DNA from 3 places in the Streptomyces sp. NPDC029956 genome. Region 3 is predicted to be linked to each of the others. Evidence: riboswitches for the same ligand, from Rfam matches in the RefSeq annotation. Region 3 holds a riboswitch; each other region holds the start of a gene.

Region 1 (7,109 bases), on a different contig from region 3:
TCTTACGGGCTGTACGTCCTGTACATTTTTTACAGATGGAGGTACCCGCCATGGAGGCTCGCCACGTCCTGCCCGAGTTCACGGAGCGCACCAGCTACGGAACCCGGACCCTCGACCCCTACTCGAAGCTCCTCTCGTCCCGGATCGTCTTCCTCGGGACGCCGATCGACGAGACGTCGGCCAACGACGTCATCGCCCAGTTCCTGTACCTGGACCACGCGGGACCCGACCAGGACATCGCGCTCTACATCAACTCCCCCGGCGGCTCGATCAGCTCCATGACCGCGATCTACGACACGATGCGCTCGCTCCACTGCGACGTGGAGACCACCTGCCTGGGCCAGGCCGTCTCCACCGCCGCCGTACTGCTCGCCGCCGGCACCCCGGGCAAGCGCATGATGCTGCCGGGCGCCAGGGTCACGCTGCGGCAGCCCGCCATGGACGAGCCGCTCCAGGGCCAGCCGAGCGACCTCGACATCCACGCCCGCGAACTGCTCCGCCTCCGCGCGCTGATGGCGGGGATGCTCACCGAGCACACGGGGCAGGACGGGGAGCGCGTCGACGCCGACCTCGACCGCCTCACGGTCCTGGACGCGTCGGCGGCGGTCGCGTACGGCCTGGTGGACCACGTGATCACGAGCCGGCGCGCGGGCGTCGGCGGCACGGCGGGATGAGCCGGCCGTGGTTCCCGAGCTGCCGCCGCTGCCCGCCCTGACCCGGGCCGAGAGTGAACTCGTCGACGCCTACCTGGAGGTGGTCGACCTGCTGGGGAAGATCAATCCATCCAGGGGCACGCATACCTATGGCGCACTGCGCGCGGCACAGGCCCTGGTGGGACGGGCGGAGGCGCTGCTCCAGGCCCTGACGCTCATGCATATGCGGGGCGAGAACGAGGTGCACGCGGACACGTTGGCGCGTGCGCTCCGGGTGTTGGACGGGGAGCGCCGGGCCGACCGTGTCACCGTCCCGCGCACTCGCGCGAGTTGACATTTCCGCGTGTCGTGACGACCTCCGGACGGCCGACACCCACCGCAGAATCGCTCCCCCGTTCGGCGTAGTCGACGAGTCGACATATGTGCCGGGTGAGTTGCACAACAGGTGTACACATTTGGCGGAATAGGGCGTTCCGTCGCTGGTGCGAGGCTCGTTGGCCAAACCTCCGAAGATCACAAAGGCTGTCTGTCCACCCGTATGGATCAGTCGTGAGGAGCCTCACATATCGCCGTTTCAGCTCGGATTTCGACCTGTCTGTGGGTCAAGATCCCTGTCGACGACAAGCCCCCGCCACCGCGGCGGGGCGGTCCGGGCGGACGCCGAGTCCTGCCGCTGTCCCGGACGTCTGGTCGACAGGATTGGATCGGCAGGAGTGGAGGACCCGATTTTTACGGGGCGTACGCGCTGTTTCGGCAGCGGGGCCGCCCCTTGGGGTGAAGCCGCGTCAGCGGCCGGGCATCTTCGCCAGCCCGAACCCGACAGGTCATCCTTCGCAGGCGGCTGACGAAGGGTTGCGCATGACTGCGCAGATGCACGTCCCGTCCCTGCTGTCCCGGGCCGGAGCCGTCTCGGCTCTCACCCTCGCCGCCGTAGGCGGCACGCTGCTCGCACCCGGTGCGGCAACGGAGGCCCAGGCAGCCACCACGCACGCGAACAAGGCACTGAGCGTCGCCGAGTCCAAGAAGGGAGCTCCGTACCGGTACGGGAGCACCGGACCCTCCAGGTTCGACTGCTCCGGTCTGACGCTCTACGCGTACAAGAAGGCGGGCAAGTCGCTGCCCCGCACCGCGCAGCAGCAGTACAACAAGACCCGGCACATCGCCGCCTCCACCAGGCAGAAGGGGGACCTGGTCTTCTTCCACTCCGGCGGGAGGGTCTACCACGTGGGCATCTACGCCGGCAGCGGCAAGATCTGGCACTCGCCCAAGACGGGGTCCTGGGTGAAGCTCGACAAGATCTGGTCGTCGAAGGTCTACTACGGCCGCGTCCGCTGATCAGGCGGCGGTAGCGGTTCGTCCGTGAGGGGTGCGGTGGCGCCGCCGTACCCCTGACCGACATGACAGCGGCTAACAGGCGGCCACCGGGGCCACGGCCCACGGAAGAGTGATCCAGACCGTCTTGCCGCCGTCATCGGTCGGCGTGACCGACAGACGGCCGCCGGCCTCGGCGGCGAGGACGCGGATGATGACCATGCCGCGGCCGTTGTCCTGCTGGACCGCCGCCGGGAGGCGGCGCGGCCGGCGCGGATGGCTGTCGGTGACGCCGATGTGGAGCCGCTCCTCGCGCTCCAGGCGGACGTCCACCGTGAAGGTGGGCGACTGGCCGAGGGTGTGCAGGACGGCGTTGGTGGCCAGTTCGGAGACGATCAGCCGGATCGAGTCCGCGATCTCGGCGGCATCGTCCAGTCCCCACTCCATGAGGACGTCCGCGACGTACCGCCGGGCCGTGGGGACCGAGGCGGGCTCGCTCGGCAGAGTGACGGATGCTTCCTGGTGATCTGCCATGGCGACGCTGTCCCTTTCCCACCGGGGCCACCGCCCCGGATTGCGCTTCGCGTCAGAGTGCCACCGATCCCACCGCGCCGCGCGGCGTTCCACCAAGATATGTCCCCATCTGTCGCCCGAAGCGGTGAACTCTGCTCACCGGGAACGCTCTTGGCCCTACCCTGCGTCGGGCGCCGTCCGCAGGATCGTCCCCACCGCGCGCCCGATCTCCGCGTCGGTCAGATCGGCGCGGGCCGTGAGCCGCAGCCGCGAGATCCCGTCGGGGACCGACGGCGGCCGGAAGCAGCCGACCGCCAGGCCCTGTTCGCGGCAGTCCGCCGCCCAGCGCAGGGCGGCCTCCGGCGAGGGCGCGCGCACCGAGACGACGGCCGCGTCGGGCCGGGCCGCCGTGAGACCGGCGTCGGTGAGCTGCCGGTGCAGCGTGGTCGCGACGGTACGGGCCCGCTCCGCGAGGCCCGGTTCGGCCCTGACCAGACGCAGGCTCGCGAGGGCGCCGCCCGCGGCGGCCGGGGCGAGACCTGTGTCGAAGATGAAGGTGCGGGCCGCGTTCACCAGGTGCTCGATCACCCGGGCCGGGCCGAGGACGGCACCGCCCTGGCTGCCGAGGGACTTGGAGAGGGTCAGGGTGGCGATGACGTCCTCGTCGCCCGCGAGTCCGGCCTCGTGCAGGGCGCCCCGGCCGCCTTCGCCGAGGACGCCGAAGCCGTGGGCGTCGTCCACCACGAGTCCGGCGCCGTGTGCCCGGCAGGCTTCCGCGAGCTCCGGCAGCGGGGCCTTGTCGCCGTCGACGGAGAAGACGGAGTCGCTGACGACCAGGGCCCGCCGGCCGGGGTGCGCGCCGAGGGTCTTGCGCACGGCCTCCGGTTCGGTGTGCGGCACGACGGCCGTCTCGGCGCGGGCCAGGCGGCAGCCGTCCACGATCGAGGCGTGGTTCGAGGCGTCGGAGACGATCAGGGAGTCCCGGCCGCCGAGCGCGGTGAGCGCCGCCAGGTTGGCGGTGTAGCCGGAGGAGAAGACGAGCGCCGCCTCGAATCCGCAGAACTCGGCGAGCTCGCGCTCGAGCCGGGTGTGCAGCCGGGTGGTGCCGGTGACGAGCCGCGAGCCGGTGGAGCCGGCGCCCCACCGCCGCGCCGCGTCGGCCGCCGCCTCGGTGACCTCCGGGCGGCGGGTGAGGCCCAGGTAGTCGTTGCTCGCCAGGTCGAGCAGGTCCGACTCGGCCGCCCGTGGCCGCAGCGTACGGACGAGACCGGCGTCCGCCCGGCGGCGCGCCTCGGCGTCGGTCCAGTCGAACGCGGTACGGCGGGGGCCCGCGGCCCGTGCGTCGTCGGCCTGTGGCATTCGGCGATCCTTTTGTAGGCAGCGCACAGACCCTAACCGGATGATGCCGAGGTGGGGATGTGGTCATCCACACACCTCTATCGGGGGCGTTTGTTCAGATCCTCCTTGGCCCGGGGGTGGGCGGTAGGCGAGGATCAGCGCTTATGGACCTGCTGAACACGCTGGTGGAGAAGGGGCTGCGGCGCGAGCTGCCGACCCGTGAAGAAGCGCTCGCCGTCCTGGCGACCTCCGACGACGAACTGCTCGATGTGGTGGCGGCGGCCGGCAAGGTGCGCCGACAGTGGTTCGGGCGGCGGGTGAAGCTCAACTACCTGGTGAACCTGAAGTCGGGCCTGTGCCCCGAGGACTGCTCGTACTGCTCGCAGCGACTCGGCTCCAAGGCCGAGATCCTCAAGTACACCTGGCTGAAGCCGGACGAGGCCTCCCAGGCCGCCGCCGCGGGTGTCGCGGGCGGGGCCAAGCGGGTCTGTCTGGTCGCGAGCGGCCGCGGTCCGACGGACCGCGACGTCGAGCGGGTCGGCAGGACCATCGAGGCCATCAAGGAGCAGAACGAGGGCGTCGAGGTGTGCGCCTGTCTGGGCCTGCTCTCGGACGGCCAGGCGGAGCGGCTGAAGGACGCCGGCGCCGACGCGTACAACCACAACCTGAACACGTCCGAGGCGACGTACGCCGGAATCACCAAGACCCACACGTACGCCGACCGGGTGGACACCGTGCAGAAGGCGCACGCCGCCGGTCTGTCGGCCTGCTCGGGTCTGATCGCGGGCATGGGCGAGACCGACGAGGACCTCGTCGACGTCGTGTACGCGCTGCGCGAGCTCGACTCCGACTCGGTGCCGGTCAACTTCCTCATCCCCTTCGAGGGGACGCCGCTCGCCAAGGAGTGGAACCTCACCCCGCAGCGCTGCCTGCGGATCCTGGCGATGGTGCGGTTCGTCTGCCCCGACGTCGAGGTGCGGATCGCGGGCGGCCGTGAGGTGCACCTGCGCTCGATGCAGCCGCTGGCGCTGAACATCGCGAACTCGATCTTCCTCGGCGACTACCTGACGAGCGAGGGCCAGGCCGGCCAGGCCGACCTGGACATGATCGCGGACGCGGGCTTCGAGGTGGAGGGCGCGGGCACGACGACGCTTCCGAAGCACCGCGCGGACGCGCTCGCCGCGGCGGGCGGCGGCTGCGGTTCCCAGGCGTCGGCGGGCTGCGGCTCGCACGACGCGGCGGAGGGCGCGGGCTGCGGCTCGCACGCCGAGGCCGGTGGCGGCTGCGGTCCCTGCGGCGGTCACGCGCAGGCGGCCCCCGCGACCGAGTCGGCCTCCGAGGCCGCGAGCGAGGTGCCGGGGGCGCGTCCCGACCTCGTGGCGGTGCGCCGCCGCGGTGCCGGGACGGAGCTCGCCCCGAATGCGTAACGACGAACTGCTCGCCCTGGACCGGGCCCACGTCTGGCATCCGTACGGCCCCATGCCGGGACGAACGGAGCCGCTGGTCGTCGAGTCCGCGTCGGGTGTCCGGCTCCGGCTTGCGGAACCGGTGCACGGACAGGACGAGTTGATCGACGGCATGTCCTCCTGGTGGTCGGCGCTCCACGGCTACAACCACCCGGTGCTCAACGAGGCTGCGCACGGCCAGCTGGACCGGATGAGCCACGTCATGTTCGGCGGGCTGACCCACGAGCCGGCCGTGCGGCTCGCCACCCGTCTGGTCGAGATCACCCCGGAACCCCTCCAGCACGTCTTCCTCAGCGACTCCGGCTCGGTCTCCGTCGAGGTCGCGGCCAAGATGTGCCTGCAGTACTGGCGCTCGGTGGGCCGACCCGGCAAGCAGCTCCTGATGACCTGGCGCGGCGGCTACCACGGGGACACCTGGCAGCCGATGTCGCTGTGCGACCCCGAGGGCGGGATGCACGAGCTGTGGTCGGGCGTGCTCCAGCGCCAGGTCTTCGTCGACGCGCCGCCGGTGACGTACGAGGAGTCGTACGCCGACATGCTGCGGGAGCAGATCGCGCTCCACGCGCACGAGGTCGCCGCGGTGATCGTGGAGCCGGTGGTGCAGAACGCGGGCGGGATGCGGTTCCACCCGCCCGCGTACCTGCGCGTCCTCCGCGAGGCGTGCGACGAGCACGGGGTTCTCCTGATCTTCGACGAGATCGCGACCGGCTTCGGCCGTACGGGCACGCTGTTCGGCGCCGACCAGGCCGGCGTCTCGCCCGATGTGATGTGTGTGGGCAAGGCGCTGACGGGCGGATACCTGTCGATGGCGGCCACGCTCTGCACGACGGAGATCGCCGAGGGCATCTCGCGCGGAGAGGTTCCCGTCCTGGCGCACGGGCCGACCTTCATGGGCAATCCGCTGGCCTCTGCGGTGGCCTGCGCGTCGATCGACCTGCTGATGTCCCAGGACTGGGCACTGGAGGTCAAGCGCATCGAGACGGGACTCCGCGAGGGGCTCGCCCCCGCCGCGGACCTCCCCGGTGTGCGCGAGGTGCGGGTGCTCGGCGCCATCGGCGTCGTCCAGCTCGACCACGACGTCGACATGGCCGCGGCCACCGAGGCGGCGGTCCGGGCGGGCGTGTGGCTGCGTCCGTTCCGCGACCTGATCTACACGATGCCGCCGTACGTGACGGGTGACGAGGACCTGGCCCGCATCTGCGCCGCCGTGCGCGCGGCGGCGGCCGCGGGCTGACCGGGAGAACGGGAAGAACAACAGTGGGAATCATCGTCGTCAGCGGTACGGGCACGGAGATCGGCAAGACCGTCGTCACCGCCGCCGTCGCCGCGATCGCCACCGCCGCCGGCCGCACGGTCGCCGTCCTCAAGCCGGCGCAGACCGGCGTGGGGCCGGACGAGCGCGGTGACGCGGACGAGGTCGTCCGGCTCTCGGGCGCCGTGGGCTCCGCCGAGCTGGGCCGGTTCCCGGAGCCGCTGGCCCCGGGGACGGCGGCCCGGCGGGCCGGGCTCGCCCCGGTCGGGCCCGCGGAGGTCGCCGAGGCCGCGCGGAAGCTGGCCGCCGAGCACGACCTGGTGCTCGTGGAGGGGGCGGGCGGGCTGCTCGTCCGCTTCGACGAGGAGGGCGGCACGCTCGCGGACGCGGCGGCGCTGCTCGGCGCACCCGTTCTCGTGGTCGTCCCCGCCGGACTGGGGACGCTCAACTCCGCGGCCCTGACGGCGGAGGCGCTGCGGGCGCGCGGGATCGAGCAGCTGGGTGTGGTGATCGGCAGCTGGCCGGACGCGCCTGACCTGGCGATGCGCTGCAACCTCGCGGATCTGCCGCGAGAGG
Region 2 (7,109 bases), on a different contig from region 3:
GCGCAGCCCCTCCGTCAGGCAGGCGTCGTACGTGAGGAGGCCGAGGGACTCGGAGTTGCCGAGGATCGCGACCCGGGGCCCGGCGGGCAGCGGCTGGGCGGCGAGCAGCAGTCCGGCGTCCACCAGCTCGGTGACGGTGTCGACGCGGATGACACCGGCCTGGCGGAGCAGCGCGGAGACCGTGGCGTGCGGGATGCGGGTGACGGGCACGCGATGGCCGGGGGGCGCGCTGCCGCTGTGCCGGGCGCCCTTGACGACGACGACCGGCTTGACGGCGGCGGTGCGGCGCGCGAGCCGGGTGAACTTCCGGGGGTTGCCGATCGACTCCAGGTAGAGCAGGACGACGTCGGTGCCGGGGTCGTCGTACCAGTGCTGGAGGAAGTCGTTGCCGGAGACGTCGGCGCGGTTGCCGGCCGAGATGAAGGAGGAGAGCCCGGCGCCCCGCCGGTGCAGTCCGGCGAGGAGGGCGATGCCGATCGCGCCGGACTGGGTGAAGAGGCCGATCCGCCCGGCGGCCGGCATCTGCGGGGCGAGGGAGGCGTTGAGCCGGACGTCGACGGCGGTGTTGATGATCCCGAAGGCGTTCGGCCCGATGATCCGCATGCCGTACGAGCGGGCCTGCCGGACCAGCTGGCGCTGCCGCTCGCGCCCGGTGGCCCCGCTCTCGGCGTATCCGGCGGAGAGGACGACCAGGCCCTGGACGCCGTGCTCGCCGCAGTCGGCGACGACCTCCGGCACCCGTTCGGCGGGGACGGCGACGATCGCGAGGTCGACGGGCTCGCCGATGGCCGCGACGGAGGGGTGGGCGGGGACGCCGTCGAACTCGACGGGCCCGTCGTTCTCGGTGAGCGCGGCGTTGACCGCGTACACGCGTCCGGTGAAACCGGCCCCGAGGAGGTTGCGGAGGACGGTCCGGCCGACGCCGCCCGGCGTGCGCCCGGCGCCGACGACGGCGACGGACCGGGGCGTGAGGAGGCGTTGCACGGAGCGGGCCTCGGCCCGCTGCTCCCGCGCGCGCTGGACGGCGAGGGAGCGGTCGGTGGGTTCGAGGTCGAGATGGAGCCGGACGGACCCGTCCTCGAAGCTGCGCTTCTGGGTGTAGCCCGCGTCCGTGAAGACCTTGATCATCTTGGTGTTGGCGGGGAGCACCTCGGCGGCGAAGCGGCGGATGTCCCGCTCGCGTGCGACGGCCGCGATGTGTTCGAGCAGGGCGGAGGCGACGCCGCGACCCTGGTGGGCGTCCTGGACGAGGAAGGCCACCTCGGCCTCGTCGGCCGGGGCGGAGGCGGGCAGGCCCCGGTCGTCGATGCGGTCGTAGCGCACGGTGGCGATGAACTCGCCGCCCACGGTCGCCGCGAGGCCGACCCGGTCCACGAAGTCGTGGTGGGTGAAGCGGTGCACGTCCTTGGCGGACAGCCGCGGGTAGGGGGCGAAGAAGCGGTAGTACTTCGACTCGTCCGAGACCTGCTCGTAGAAGCTGACGAGGCGGTCGGCGTCGTCGGCCGTGATGGGCCGGATGCGCGCGGTGCCGCCGTCGCGGAGCACCACGTCCGCTTCCCAGTGGTCGGGGTAGTCGTGCTCCGGCAGCTGGTCCGACGCGCTCTGCATGGGGTCAGCCTACGGCCGCGACACGGCGGTGGCACGGGTCGCGACACGGCGGCGGCACCGGCCGCGACATCGCGACGGCACCGGTCGCGACACGGCGGCGGCATCGCTCGCGCGGCGGGGGTCGGCCGTGCAAGGTAGGGAGCACGCCGCGCAGGGCGGGGGAGGGCCGAAGGGCGGTCCGATCCGGGCCGAAGGTCGGCGCGAGCACGCGGCATCACGTGAGAGACTGGTCTAGACAACCCGCTTGAGACTTGAAGGGCAACACCATGGCTGAGCGCCGCGTCAACGTCGGCTGGGCCGAGGGCCTGCACGCCCGCCCCGCGTCCATCTTCGTCCGTGCCGCCACGGCTTCCGGCGTTCCGGTGACGATCGCCAAGTCCGACGGCACCCCGGTGAACGCCGCCTCCATGCTCGCGGTGCTCGGCCTGGGCGCGCAGGGCGGCGAGGAGATCGTCCTCGCTTCGGAGGCCGACGGCGCCGAGGCCGCTCTGGACCGTCTGGCGAAGCTGGTCGCCGAGGGCCTGGACGAGCTTCCCGAGACCGTCTGATCCGGGTCGACCCCCACTGCACGACGAAAGGCCGTGACCGCCGGAATTCCGGCGGTCACGGCCTTTCGCTTTTCCATCGCCCCGCTTTTCGGGCAGCACGAGGCGACGGCGCCGAATTCCTATTCCATGTATACGATGCGCGCGTTAATTCCGGGAACTCGCCGTGTTGACTGCATGTTGCGAAACCCTCACACGGCTGCGGTCCGGCCTCTTGAGGCGGTGCAGCGACTGGGAGCGCTCCGCGTGCAGCGCGGTCAGCGTCCGCGCCCGCTCGGCGTCACCGCGCGCCACGGCGTCCACGATCGCGCCGTGCTCGGCCCAGGCGTCCACCGGCCGCTCGGGCTGCTCGACCGTGTACATCCAGGCGATCTTGTGCCGCAGCTGGGTCAGCAGCGCCGTCAGGGCCGGGCTGCCGGAGGCCTGCGCGAGCGTCTCGTGGAACCAGCCGCCGAGTGAGCGCAGATCTTCGCCCTGTCCGCGCCTGGCCCGCTCCTGACCCAGCCTGACCAGGCCGCGCAGCACCTTGAGATGGGCCTCCGTGCGCCGCTGGGCGGCACGGGCCGCCCCCAGCGGTTCGAGCAGCGCCCGCATGTCCAGCAGATCGGCGGCCTCCTGCTCGGTGGGCTCGGCGACATGCGCCCCGGCGTGGCGGCGGGAGACGACGAAGCCCTCGGACTCCAGGGTGCGCAGGGCCTCTCGGACCGGGACACGGGAGACCCCGTACCGGCGGGCCAGCTGGTCCTCGGTCAGCCGGCTGCCCCGCTCGAAGACGCCGGAGACGATGTCGTCCCGGATCGCCGTGCATACCGAGTGCGCGGGAATGCGCATGTCCGACCTCCGCCTTGGTCTGCGCGAGTCAATTCCGACGGCGCCTGTTCTGCGCCCGATCTGCGACTCTATTGCAGCGCGCCGGAATTTCCGATGCCCCGGTGGAATATCGATGTCCCGCGACCGACGAAAAGCCCCGGCTCTGTACGAGCCGGGGCTTTTGCGATGCGAGGGGGCGGCGAACCGCCGGCCCTGCGCGACGGGCGTCCTGGATCAGACGTCGACGCCGCGGGCGCGCAGGTACGAGACCGGGTTGATGTCGGAGCCGTACTCGGACGTCGTCCGCGCCTCGAAGTGGAGGTGCGGGCCGGTCGAGTTCCCGGTCGAACCCGAGATGCCTATCCGCTCACCCGGCTCGACGCTCTGGCCGACGTAGACCCCGATGGAGGAGAGGTGACCGTACTGGGTGTACGTGCCGTCGTTCATCCGGATGACGATGTTGTTGCCGTACGCGCCGCCCCAGCCGGCCTCGACGACGGTGCCCGAGCCGACGGAGACGACGTTGCTGCCGTAGGAGGCGTGGAAGTCGATGCCGGAGTGGCTGCCGGAGGACCAGAGCGAGCCGCCGGTCTGGTAGCCGGTGGACACGTACGTGCCCTCGACGGGCAGCTGGAAGGAGGCCAGGCGGCGGCGCTCGGCCTCGCGGGCCGCACGCTGCTCGGCCTGGCGGATCTCCTTGGCACGGGCCTCGGCCTTGCGCTTCGCCTCGGCCTTGGCCTTCGCCTTGGCGGCGACCTCGAAGGCCTCCTGCTCCTGGGCGGCGGCCTGGGCGTCGATCCGCTCGGCGAGGTCGTCCTCGGTGATCACCTTGGTGAGACCGGTGTCCTCGGGCGAGCGGTGGTCCGTGTCGGCGGCGAGCGCCGGGGAAGCGAGGGTTCCGATGACGCCTGTGGTGGCGAGCGTCGCCGCGCCGGCGATGCCCACGCCGCGGCGCGCCATCCGGCTCGGAGCACGATGCTTCCCGGTGGCACGGGTGAACGCCATGTAGGGGCTGATCCTTTCCTTCCCTCTCGCCTACCGGGTTAGCTGACGGGTTCGGAGCAGGAAGGTCTCCTACGAGCCCCTCCGTACGAGACGAAGGCGCCCGATTCACCCCAGGGACTACGTGTGGGTCCCCGGCTCCCCAGGCTCGCGCCTGACGGGGACTCGGCGATGTCTGTCCGATGCCGCGGATGCGGCACGTGCAACTGACGAACAGACGCACTGACGCTATGCGGATCGTCTTTCAATCACCAACCGGACACGCATTTTGTAAGACATGCCACAGGCCATAGGGCCACTCTTGATCTCAATACGGACAAAGGGGAGGACCCCGACGAACTATGCCGTCGGGGCCCTCCCTTGCCGTGTCGGCGGCGTGAATCAGCCGGTCACGACGGTCACTTCACCGATCCCGAGCGCGCGCACCGGATCCGCGATCTGCGCCGCGTCGCCGACGAGCACCGTGACGAGCCGGTCCACCGGGAAGGCGCTGACCACGGCCGCCGTCGCCTCGACCGTGCCGGTCTCGGCCAGCCGGGCGTACAACTGGGCCTGGTAGTCGTCCGGCAGGTGCTGCTCGACCTGGTCGGAGAGCGTCCCGGCGACGGAGGCGGCGGTCTCGTACTTGAGCGGCGCGACCCCCACCAGGTTCTGCACGGCCGTCTCCCGCTCGGCGTCGGTGAGGCCCTCCGCGGCCAGCGTCCGCAGCACCTTCCACAGGTCGTCAAGAGCCGGGCCGGTGTTGGGCGTGTCGATGGAACCGCTGATCGCGAGCATCGAGGCGCCGTTCCCCCGGCCGTCCGAGCGGAGCACCTGCCCGAAGGCACGCACGCCGTACGTGTAGCCCTTCTCCTCGCGCAGGACCCGGTCGAGCCGCGAGGTGAGGGTGCCGCCCAGGCAGTACGTGCCCAGGACCTGGGCCGGCCAGACGCTGTCGTGGCGGTCGGGTCCGACCCGGCCGATCAGCAACTGGGTCTGGACGGCGCCGGGCCGGTCCACGATGACGACCCGTCCGGTGTCGTCGGCGGTGATCGGCGGCATCGGGAGCGGCTCGGCCGGCTCGCCGGTCCAGGCGCCCAGGGTCTCGGCGAGGACCTTGTCCAGATCGACACCCGTGAGGTCGCCGACGACCACGGCGGTGGCCGTGGCGGGCCGGACGTGCGCCTCGTAGAAGGCGCGGACCGCGGCGGCGTCGATCGCCTCGACGGTCTCCTCGGTGCCCTGGCGCGGCCGGGACATCCGGGCCTCGGCCGGGAACAGCTCCTTGGAGAGCTGCTTGGCGGCGCGGCGGGACGGGTTGGCCGTCTCGTGCGGGATCTCGTCGAGGCGGTTGCGCACCAGGCGCTCGACCTCGGTCTCGAGGAACGCCGGCGCGATCAGTGCCTCGGAGACGAGACCGAGCGCCTTGGGCAGCCGGGAGACGGGAACCTCCAGGGAGACCCGTACGCCCGGGTGGTCGGCGTGCGCGTCGAGCGTCGCGCCGCAGCGCTCCAGCTCGGCCGCGAACTCCTCGGCGCTCTGCTGGTCCGTGCCCTCGAAGAGCGCGCGGGCCATGATGGTGGCGACACCGTCGAGACCGGCGGGCTCGGCGTCCAGCGGGGCCGGCAGGAAGATCTCCACGGCCACGACCTGCTGGCCGGGACGGTGACTGGTGAGCAGCGTCAGGCCGTTGTCCAGGGTGCCTCGGTCCGGGGCCGGGAAGGCCCAGGGCCGGGCGACGCCGGGCGTCGGCTGCGGGTGGAAGTCCATGCTCGTCAAAGACGCGGCGGCGTCGGTCACTGGTCCGCTCCCTCTTCCTCGTCGTCGCCGTTGTCACTCTGTTCGGTCGCCAGCGGCTCGTAGACCAGCACCGCGCGGTTGTCGGGGCGCAGCGTGGCCGCGGCCACGGCCTGCACCTCGTCGGCGGTGACCGCCAGGACGCGGTCCACGGCGGTCAGCGCGAGCTGCGGGTCGCCGAACAGCACGGCGTACCGGCACAGTTCGTCGGCGCGGCCCGCGACGGTGCCGAGCCGGTCGAGCCACTCGCGCTCCAACTGGGCCTGCGCGCGCTCCATCTCCTCGGGCGTGGGGCCCTCGGCGGCGAACCGGGCGAGCTCCTCGTCGACGGCCGCCTCGATCTGCGGGACCTCGACACCGCCGGAGGTCTTGACGTCCAGCCAGCCGAGCGAGGGCGCGCCGGCGAGCCGCAGCATGCCGAAGCCGGCGGCGACGGCCGTACGGTCGCGGCGGACCAGGCGGTTGTGGAGGCGGGAGGACTCGCCGCCGCCGAGGACCGTCAGGGCCAGGTCGGCGGCGTCGCAGGCGCGCGTGCCGTCGTGCGGCAGCCGGTAGGCCGCCATCAGCGCGCGGGCCGGGACCTCCTCCTCGACCACCTCGCGCAGCTGCTCGCCGATGACCTCGGGCAGGTCGCCGGAGCGCGGTGCGGGCTTGCCGTCGTGGCCGGGGATGGAGCCGAAGTACTTCTCGACCCAGGCGAGGGTCTCCTCCGGGTCGATGTCGCCGACGACCGAGAGCACGGCGTTGTTCGGGGCGTAGTACGTGCGGAAGAAGTTCCGCGCGTCCTCCAGGGTGGCCGCGTCCAGGTCGGCCATCGACCCGATCGGCGTGTGGTGGTACGGGTGCCCCTCCGGGTAGGCCAGGGCGGTCAGCTTCTCGAAGGCCGTGCCGTACGGCACGTTGTCGTAGCGCTGGCGGCGCTCGTTCTTGACGACGTCCCGCTGGTTCTCCATGGACTCGTCGTCCAGGGCGGCGAGCAGCGAGCCCATGCGGTCGGCCTCCAGCCAGAGCGCGAGCTCCAGCTGGTGCGTGGGCATGGTCTCGAAGTAGTTGGTGCGCTCGAAGCTCGTCGTGCCGTTGAGGGAGCCGCCGGCGCCCTGCACGAGCTCGAAGTGCCCGTTCCCGTGGACCTGCTTCGAGCCCTGGAACATCAGGTGCTCGAAGAGGTGGGCGAGGCCCGTGCGGCCCGGGACCTCGTGCCGCGAGCCGACGTCGTACCAGAGGCAGACCGCGGCGACCGGGGTCAGGTGGTCCTCCGAGAGCACCACACGCAGGCCGTTCGCCAACCGGTGCTCGGTCGCTGTCAGGCCGCCGGAGCCGGCCTCGGCCGTGGCCGTGTGACCCATGGGCATGTACGTCCCTTCGATC
Region 3 (7,109 bases):
CTGGGACTCCTTCTCCGTCGTCGGGCACTCCATGGGAGGCAAGGCCGCGCAGCTGATGCTCCTCGACGCCCCCGACCGCGTCCGTTCGATCATCGGGATCTCACCCGTCTCGGCGGCCGGGTTCCCCATGGACGGGGACACCTGGGAGCTCTTCGCCGGCGCCGCCGAGGAGGCGGGCAACCGGCGCGCGATCATCGACACCACCACGGGCGGGCGCTACGACGACGCCTGGCTGAGCACCCTCGTCGAGCGGTCCCTCCGGCGTTCCTCGCCGACGGCCTTCCGCGCCTATCTGGACTCCTGGTCGCGCACGGACTTCCACGAGCGCGTCCGCGACAACCCGGCCCCCGTACTGCTCGTCGTCGGCGCCCACGACCCGGCGCTCGGCGCCGAGGCGATGGAGGCGACCTGGCTGCGCTGGTACCCCAACGCGCGTCTGGAGGTCCTCAAGGACGCGGGCCACTACGCGCCCGAGGAGACCCCGCAGGCGCTCGCCGAGGCCATCGAGGCCTTCCTCGCCGCCTGACGCGACCTCGGGACCTTCCGTGGTGCCACCGGGGACTTCGGTCCCGGGTGGCACCCCGGGCCGCCGGGCACCCGGCCCATGAAGGGTGGGTGAGCGCACCGGCCGGAGGAGCGGAGGGGCGGGAGACGGCGGAGCAAGGCGAGCGGGAGCGGGGCGGGGTCGTGCGGGGCGGCGACGAGGGACGTCGCGGCGAGAACCCTCACGGTCAGGTTCAGGGTGAGGGTCAGGGCACGGACGGAGGCCGGGGTCCGGCTGCGGACCGGGCTCCGGGCGAAGGGCGTCAGGAAGGCCGGGGCCGAGACGGGGACCGGTCCCGCTCCCGCTCCCGGTCCCGGTCCCGGTCCCGGAACCGGGACAGGGACAGGGGAGCGTGCTGGTCGGTGTCGACGGCTCCGAGTCCGCGCTGGGGGCCGTGGCGGATTCGCGGGCCTGCTGCTCGGCTCGGTCAGCCAGGCGCTGCTCCACCATGCCGACTGCCCGGTCGCGGTGGTGCGAGGAGAGACCGTGGAACGGTCCGGCTGACGTCGCGGTCGGCGCCGGCGGTCCCCGGACGGTCCGCCGTCGCCGGTTCGGCGCCCCTTCGGAAGGTCATCCGAACGTCGACGGAGGCGACGACTTTCGAGGACAGCGGTGCGGCCCCTCGACACCGGATCATCGTGCTCACGACCTCATGGGGCGGGTCCACCACCGGCCCGCCCACGACCAGCAGGAGCACGTTCGATGGGCCTCGCGCAGACGCAGCACCGCTTTCTCGTCCGGCAGAAGGTGACGCCCATGGCCAACCGCTACCTCGTGCACACGGCGGGAGCGGACGGCGAGGAGGGCGAACTCGTCGCCTTCGCCCACCAGAAGAGGCTGGCGTTCAAGGAGCACGTCACCTTCTACACCGACGAGTCCCGGCGCCAGGTCCTCTTCAGCTTCAAGGCTCGCCAGGTGATCGACCTCGGCGCGACCTACGACGTGCACGGAGCGTCCGGCACCCGGCTGGGCGGCTTCCGCAAGAACTTCGGCGCCTCCCTGCTCCGCAGCACCTGGCATCTGAGCAGCGAGGGCGCCGAGGGGGAGACGACCGGGCAGGAGCGGAGCGAGGGCCTCGCGCTGCTGCGGCGTGCCTGGGAGTTCCTGCCCTTCACCGACCTGCTTCCCTTCGTCGTGCCGTACCACTTCGACTTCACCGAGTCGGGCCGTGCGGTGATGTCCGTCGAGAAGCTCTTCGGTCTCCGCGACCGGTACGTGCTCGACATAGCGGACCCCGAGCTCGACCGGCGGCTCGCGATAGCCCAGGCCGTGGCCCTCGACGCCCTCCAGTCCCGCTGACGCCCCGCTCACCCACCCGTCGGGGAAGGGGCGTCTTACCCTGGAGGGACGGGCGGGGGACGGGGCTCGGTGCTCCTCCCCGAGCCCGGAGCCGTGCAGGCGGAAGGACGGGCGGGCCATGTTCTTCAGTGATCGCACCGACGCCGGTCGGCAGCTGGCCGCCCGGCTCGGCCATCTCAAGGGCCATGAGGTCGTGGTGCTCGGTCTGCCGCGTGGTGGGGTGCCGGTGGCGGCCGAGGTGGCCGATGCCCTCGACGCACCGCTCGACATCTGTCTGGTACGGAAGCTGGGGGTGCCCCAGCAGCCGGAGCTGGCGATGGGCGCACTCGGCGAGGGCGGCGTCCGGGTGGTGAACGAGCGGGTGCTCCACGAGGCCGGGGTCGGAGCGCGTGATCTGGCCGCGGTCGAGGAGCGCGAGCACGCCGAGCTCGATCAGCGGACCCGCCGCTATCGGGGCAGCAGGCCGTCCGTGCCCCTGGAGGGCCGAACGGTCCTGGTCGTGGACGACGGTCTCGCCACAGGCGCCACGGCGCTGGCGGCCTGCCGCGTGGTACGGGCGAGGGGCGCCGCCCGGATCATCCTCGCGGTGCCGGTGGCGCCCCGCGGCTGGACGGCCCGGCTCGGCGGCGAGGCCGACGAGACGGTGAGCGTGCACGCGCCGGAGCTGTTCTACGCGATCGGACAGTTCTACCGGGACTTCACACAGACCTCGGACGCGGAGGTCCTCGCCTGTCTGGACCGGATCCGCGCCGCGCACGGACCGGTCGTCCAGGACGCGGACGTACGGATCCCCGTCGCCGACGGTGTCACGCTGGCCGGACGGCTCGCGGTGCCCGAGGGCGCCACCGGCATCGTCCTGTTCGCGCACGGCAGCGGGAGCAGCCGACACAGCCCCCGCAACCGGGCGGTGGCGGGGGCGCTGAACCGTGCGGGACTCGGAACGCTGCTGTTCGACCTGCTCACCGAGGTCGAGGCGGTCGACCGGGCGCATGTCTTCGACACCCCGCTGCTGGCCGGCAGGCTCGCCCGCGCCACGGAGTGGCTCGCCGGGCGACCGGAGAGCGAAGGTCTTCCGCTGGGCTACTTCGGGGCCAGTACGGGAGCGGCCGCCGCGTTGTGGGCGGCGGGCGACCTCGCGTCCTCCGTGGCCGCCGTCGTCTCACGCGGTGGTCGGCCCGACCTCGCGGCCGACCATCTGGCGCGGGTCGAGGCCCCGACGCTGCTCGTGGTCGGAGGCCGGGACGCGCTGGTCCTGGACCTCAACAGGCGGGCCGAGTCCCTGCTGCGCTGCGAGAGCCGGCTGGAGGTCGTGGAGGGCGCCACGCACCTCTTCGAGGAGCCTGGCGCCCTGGAGGAGGTGGCGGAGCTCGCCACCTCCTGGTTCACCGGGCACTTCCGGGATCAGTAGGCGCCGTTGACGTTGTCGATGGAGCCGTAGCGGTCGGCCGCGTAGTTGCAGGCGGCGGTGATGTTGGCGATCGGGTCGAACAGGTCCATCGACGTGCCGGGCACGTGATAGGCCAGGAAGGTCGGCTCGATGACCTGGAGCAGACCCTTGGAGGGGGTGCCGGCCACGGCGTTGGAGTCCCAGAGGTTGATGGCCTGGGGGTTGCCGGAGGACTCCCGCATGATGTTGCGGTGGATCCCCTCGTACGAGCCGGGGATGCCGCGCTGGGCCATGATGTCCAGCGACTCGCGGATCCATCCGTCGAGGTTGTTCGCGTACGGGGTGGCGGCGACGGGCGCGGCCTTGACCGGTGCGGCGGCAGCCGCGGGAGCGGCGGCCGAGGCGCCCGTGCCGGCGGCGGCGGCCGGGGCGGCGCTCCGGCGCTCGGAGCGGTTCGCCCGTTCGGTCGTGACGGCCTTCTCCGCCTGTGTGGGAGCGGCCTTCACGGAATCCCGACGAAGCGTCAGTTCAAGGCCCGGGTGAATGAGTGACGGGTTGTCACCCACGGCGCTCTTGTTGGCGCGGTAAAGGTTCTTCCAGCCGCCCTGAATTCCCTTCTTCTGGGCGATCAGGGAAAGCGAGTCGCCACTGACGACCTTATAGGTGCGCGCCGCGGCAGGAGCGGCGGGAGCCTTGGTGGCGGCCTTCACCGCTGCCGGAGCGGCGGCGGCGGTGATGGCCTTGGCGGCGCTGTGCGGGGCTCCGGAAACGGGCGCGGCGCCGGCCACGGCCGGGGCGATCAACGGCAGGGCGAGTGCGGCTCCGCCCGTGCCGACGAGCGCGAGTCCACGGGAGACGGGGCGGCGGGGGCGGCGGTGCTTACCGTGAGCAGGCATGACGGGATTCCTCTCCGGCGCCTTCGGGGTGAGCTGTCGGGTTCGGACTGGAGATGTCCGGCCGCGCGCACGCGGCTTCACCCCGAGCCGTTCCGGAATCCGGGTCGGCGTATTCGTGGGTCCCCCGCTCCTGCCGTCGGGTGAAAGGGAGGTATTTCGAGCGGTGGCAGGATTCGGCGATCCGCTCGAATGGAGGTGACCGTAGGCCAGTAATGCGATGGAGAACAAGAGGATCTGTGTCCAGGGGGCGGTGAAAGGATCACCGAATTCATGGAATTCAAGATCGAAGGTGTCTCCGCCGCATCGAACTTCCTTGGCCCGTACGGCCTGCGCGGAAACTGATCACCGGGGAGTCCCCGGAAAAGTGAGTCGCATCACCAGGTGTGTGATGTCCGAATGGGGGCGGTAATTCTCTTTATGGTGGAGTGGGCGATAAGAACCCGTTCGGCGGTGCGGGCACTCAAGGGCATAAGTAGCAAAACCGACATTCCTCGTGAACGATGGAGTACCCCGACCGAGGAGCCGCCCGGATGTCGCCCTCCGCCTCCCTGCTCAACCCCGAGACCCTCGACCGTGAGGCCGCCGCCCTCTACGAGAGCGCCACCTGGCAGCGGATCGTCACGGACTGGGCCGAGCCACCGGTGCCCGCACCCGCCGTGGAGAGCTGGCGCGACCTGCTCTCCGTGCCGGTGGAGCGGCTCGTGGCCGACGCGCTCGACGCGCTGCCCCCGCCCCTTCCCGCCGAGCGCCGGCTCCCCGGCCGGATCGGAGCCGCTCTGCCCGACCGGCTGCACGCCTGGCGCCGTATCGGCAGGCCCGAGCTGCGGCCCTCGGTCCACCTCGGCTACGCGCGTCTCGTGCTGACGGAATGGGGCTGGCAGAACGCCCCGTACAAGCTGCGCGACGTGCGCGGGGCCCGGTGTGTCTGCGGTGCGCTCCTCGCCGCGCACCGCCTCGGCCACGGCAGCACGACGACGATGAACGAGGCGGCCGCCTGGATCATGGCCGAGCTCCGCTCGCGGGGGTGGCACGAGCTGATCGGGCCGTGGAACCGCGCCCCGGGCCGTACGGCCGAGGAGGCGGTGGCCCTCGTCGACGCCGCGATCCACCGCGCGGCGCACGCCGGACGCTGACGGGCCGCCCGCCGGTGCGGCTGGTGCGGGACGACGGTGAGGCACCCGCCGCCCCGCACCGGGAGGGCGGGTTCAGCCGGTGATGCTGGGCGCCCCGGTCTCGATGTGACCGGTGTACCGGCGCGACCAGGTCCCGTCGATGTCGGCCAGGATCGTGAAGTCGTACCAGCCGTCCTGGTAGGCGACCGCGTTGAAGAAGTCCTCCCGCGTCGAGCCGGCGGGGACCGTGTAGGTCCAGGGGCCGTCCGTGCGGTAGGCGTTCGAACGGATCGTGAACGTCACCGGTCCGGCCGAGGTGTTGCTCAGCTTGAACCACAGGGCGGTCCGGCCCGTCCCCGCCTCGGTCGCGAACCGGGAGGTCACCTCGACGGACTTGCCGGCCTTGGAGGCGTCCCCGATGAACCGGCGCAGGAAGCGGTTGGGGCCCATCATCGAGATGTCGTACTTGCCGGACCCCGACCCCAGGCCGATGTTGAAGTAGTCGGTGGCCGTGCCGCCCGGGTCGACGGTGTACTGCCAGGCGGCCGTGTCGCGGTGCTGGTGCGGGTGGATCGAGAAGTGGGCCGCCCGCCTGGCCTCGGCGCCCTGGTTCGTCATCGAGAACCAGGCGAGGATCTTGCCCGCGGCCCCGAACTCGAAGCGGTCGAGGTTTCCGTTCACCTGGTACGGCAGCGCGCGGGCCGGCCGGGTGCCGGACTCCTGGGCGGGCTGCGCGTTGTTCTGCGGCGCCGGGTTCGGCAGCGGGCCGCAGGTCGCCTGACCGATGACCTTCGCCGTCGAGGGGAGGCCTGCCGGCACGCCGTACACCGGGTGGGCGAAGTCGAAGACGCCGGTCAGATCGCCCGTCACCTTCCGTCGCCAGGCGCTGATGTGGGGGCAGGTGGCCGGGGTGCCGAGGGCCGTCGTCCAGGTTTCCATGAAGCGCAGCACCGAGGTGTGGTCGAAGACCTCCGAGCTCACCCAGCCGCCCCGGGTCCACGGGGACATGACAATCATGGGGACCCGGAAGCCCAGGCCGATCGGTACGCCGTCGAGGTACTCGCCCGGGGTGCCCGGGGGAGCGACCGGCGGCGGCACGTGGTCGAAGAAGCCGTCGTTCTCGTCGTAGTTGAGGAACAGCACCGTCGAGTCGAACACGTCGGCGTCGGCGGCGAGCGCGCGGTGGACGAGGTCGACGAAGTGCGCGCCGTCCCCGGGCGGTGCGTAGGGGTGCTCCGAGAACGCCTCGCTCGCGACCACCCACGACACCTGGGGCAGCGTGCCCGCCACGACGTCGGCGCGGATCGCCGCGGCGATGTCGTCCGGGGTCGAGCCGGTCACCTTGGGGACCGAGCCCATGCCGCGGTCGTACAGCGGGTCTCCGGGCCGCGCGTCGGTGAACCTCTTGAAGTACGCGAGACCGTTGTCGCCGTAGTTGTCCTGGGCGTTCTGGTAGACCTTCCAGCTCACCCCGGCCCGCTGGAGAGCTTCGGCGTACGTCTCCCAGGTGAGGCCCGACTCCTCGCCGCCGTCCTTGCTGGAGGCGTCGATCTTCCCGCTCCAGAGGAAGGTCCTGTTGGGGCCGGTGGCGCTCAGCGTCGAGCAGAAGTAGGCGTCGCAGATCGTGTAGTGGTCGGCGAGCGCGTGGTGGAAGGGGATGTCCTCGCGGTCGAGGTGGCCGAGCGTGCGGGTGTTGCCGACGCCGGTGACCCAGTTGTCGAGACGGCCCTTGTTCCAGGCGGCGTGCTGAGAGGTCCAGCTGTGCGGCAGGTCGCCGTTGCACTGGGCGAGGGTCTCGCCGTCCACGCCGCCGGCGGGCGGGGTGTCGCTGAGCTTCCAGGGGTACTGGCGGCCGCCCCAGTTGGGCTGGT

Evidence for each region. Region 3 has a riboswitch for cyclic di-AMP ahead of ACZ4XX_RS12795 (LysM peptidoglycan-binding domain-containing protein). Riboswitches for the same ligand answer to the same signal wherever they lie in the genome.
Region 1: it holds a riboswitch for cyclic di-AMP, as region 3 does, so the genes downstream of both, ACZ4XX_RS30925 (C40 family peptidase) here and ACZ4XX_RS12795 (LysM peptidoglycan-binding domain-containing protein) in region 3, are expected to answer to the same signal.
Region 2: it holds a riboswitch for cyclic di-AMP, as region 3 does, so the genes downstream of both, ACZ4XX_RS22765 (M23 family metallopeptidase) here and ACZ4XX_RS12795 (LysM peptidoglycan-binding domain-containing protein) in region 3, are expected to answer to the same signal.

What each region holds. Positions count from the first base shown of each region.
Region 1 is NZ_JBVHZJ010000051.1:12,168-19,276, forward strand. Features, by position in the region: gene ACZ4XX_RS30915 (ClpP family protease) at 36-674, shown strand; gene ACZ4XX_RS30920 (hypothetical protein) at 682-987, shown strand; cyclic di-AMP (ydaO/yuaA leader) riboswitch at 1,378-1,508, shown strand; gene ACZ4XX_RS30925 (C40 family peptidase) at 1,512-1,988, shown strand; gene ACZ4XX_RS30930 (ATP-binding protein) at 2,061-2,498, opposite strand; gene ACZ4XX_RS30935 (8-amino-7-oxononanoate synthase) at 2,655-3,836, opposite strand; gene bioB (biotin synthase BioB) at 3,980-5,242, shown strand; gene ACZ4XX_RS30945 (adenosylmethionine--8-amino-7-oxononanoate transaminase) at 5,235-6,515, shown strand; gene bioD (dethiobiotin synthase) at 6,539-7,109, shown strand, end outside.
Region 2 is NZ_JBVHZJ010000029.1:17,039-24,147, forward strand. Features, by position in the region: gene ACZ4XX_RS22750 (bifunctional acetate--CoA ligase family protein/GNAT family N-acetyltransferase) at 1-1,608, opposite strand, end outside; gene ACZ4XX_RS22755 (HPr family phosphocarrier protein) at 1,875-2,156, shown strand; gene ACZ4XX_RS22760 (GntR family transcriptional regulator) at 2,301-2,984, opposite strand; gene ACZ4XX_RS22765 (M23 family metallopeptidase) at 3,198-3,968, opposite strand; cyclic di-AMP (ydaO/yuaA leader) riboswitch at 3,981-4,146, opposite strand; gene ACZ4XX_RS22770 (M16 family metallopeptidase) at 4,347-5,714, opposite strand; gene ACZ4XX_RS22775 (M16 family metallopeptidase) at 5,741-7,093, opposite strand.
Region 3 is NZ_JBVHZJ010000012.1:171,494-178,602, forward strand. Features, by position in the region: gene ACZ4XX_RS12775 (alpha/beta fold hydrolase) at 1-526, shown strand, start outside; partial or broken gene ACZ4XX_RS12780 (universal stress protein) at 923-1,048, shown strand; gene ACZ4XX_RS12785 (LURP-one-related family protein) at 1,247-1,843, shown strand; gene ACZ4XX_RS12790 (phosphoribosyltransferase family protein) at 1,962-3,251, shown strand; gene ACZ4XX_RS12795 (LysM peptidoglycan-binding domain-containing protein) at 3,245-4,126, opposite strand; cyclic di-AMP (ydaO/yuaA leader) riboswitch at 4,132-4,315, opposite strand; gene ACZ4XX_RS12800 (DUF6197 family protein) at 4,657-5,259, shown strand; gene ACZ4XX_RS12805 (phosphocholine-specific phospholipase C) at 5,332-7,109, opposite strand, start outside.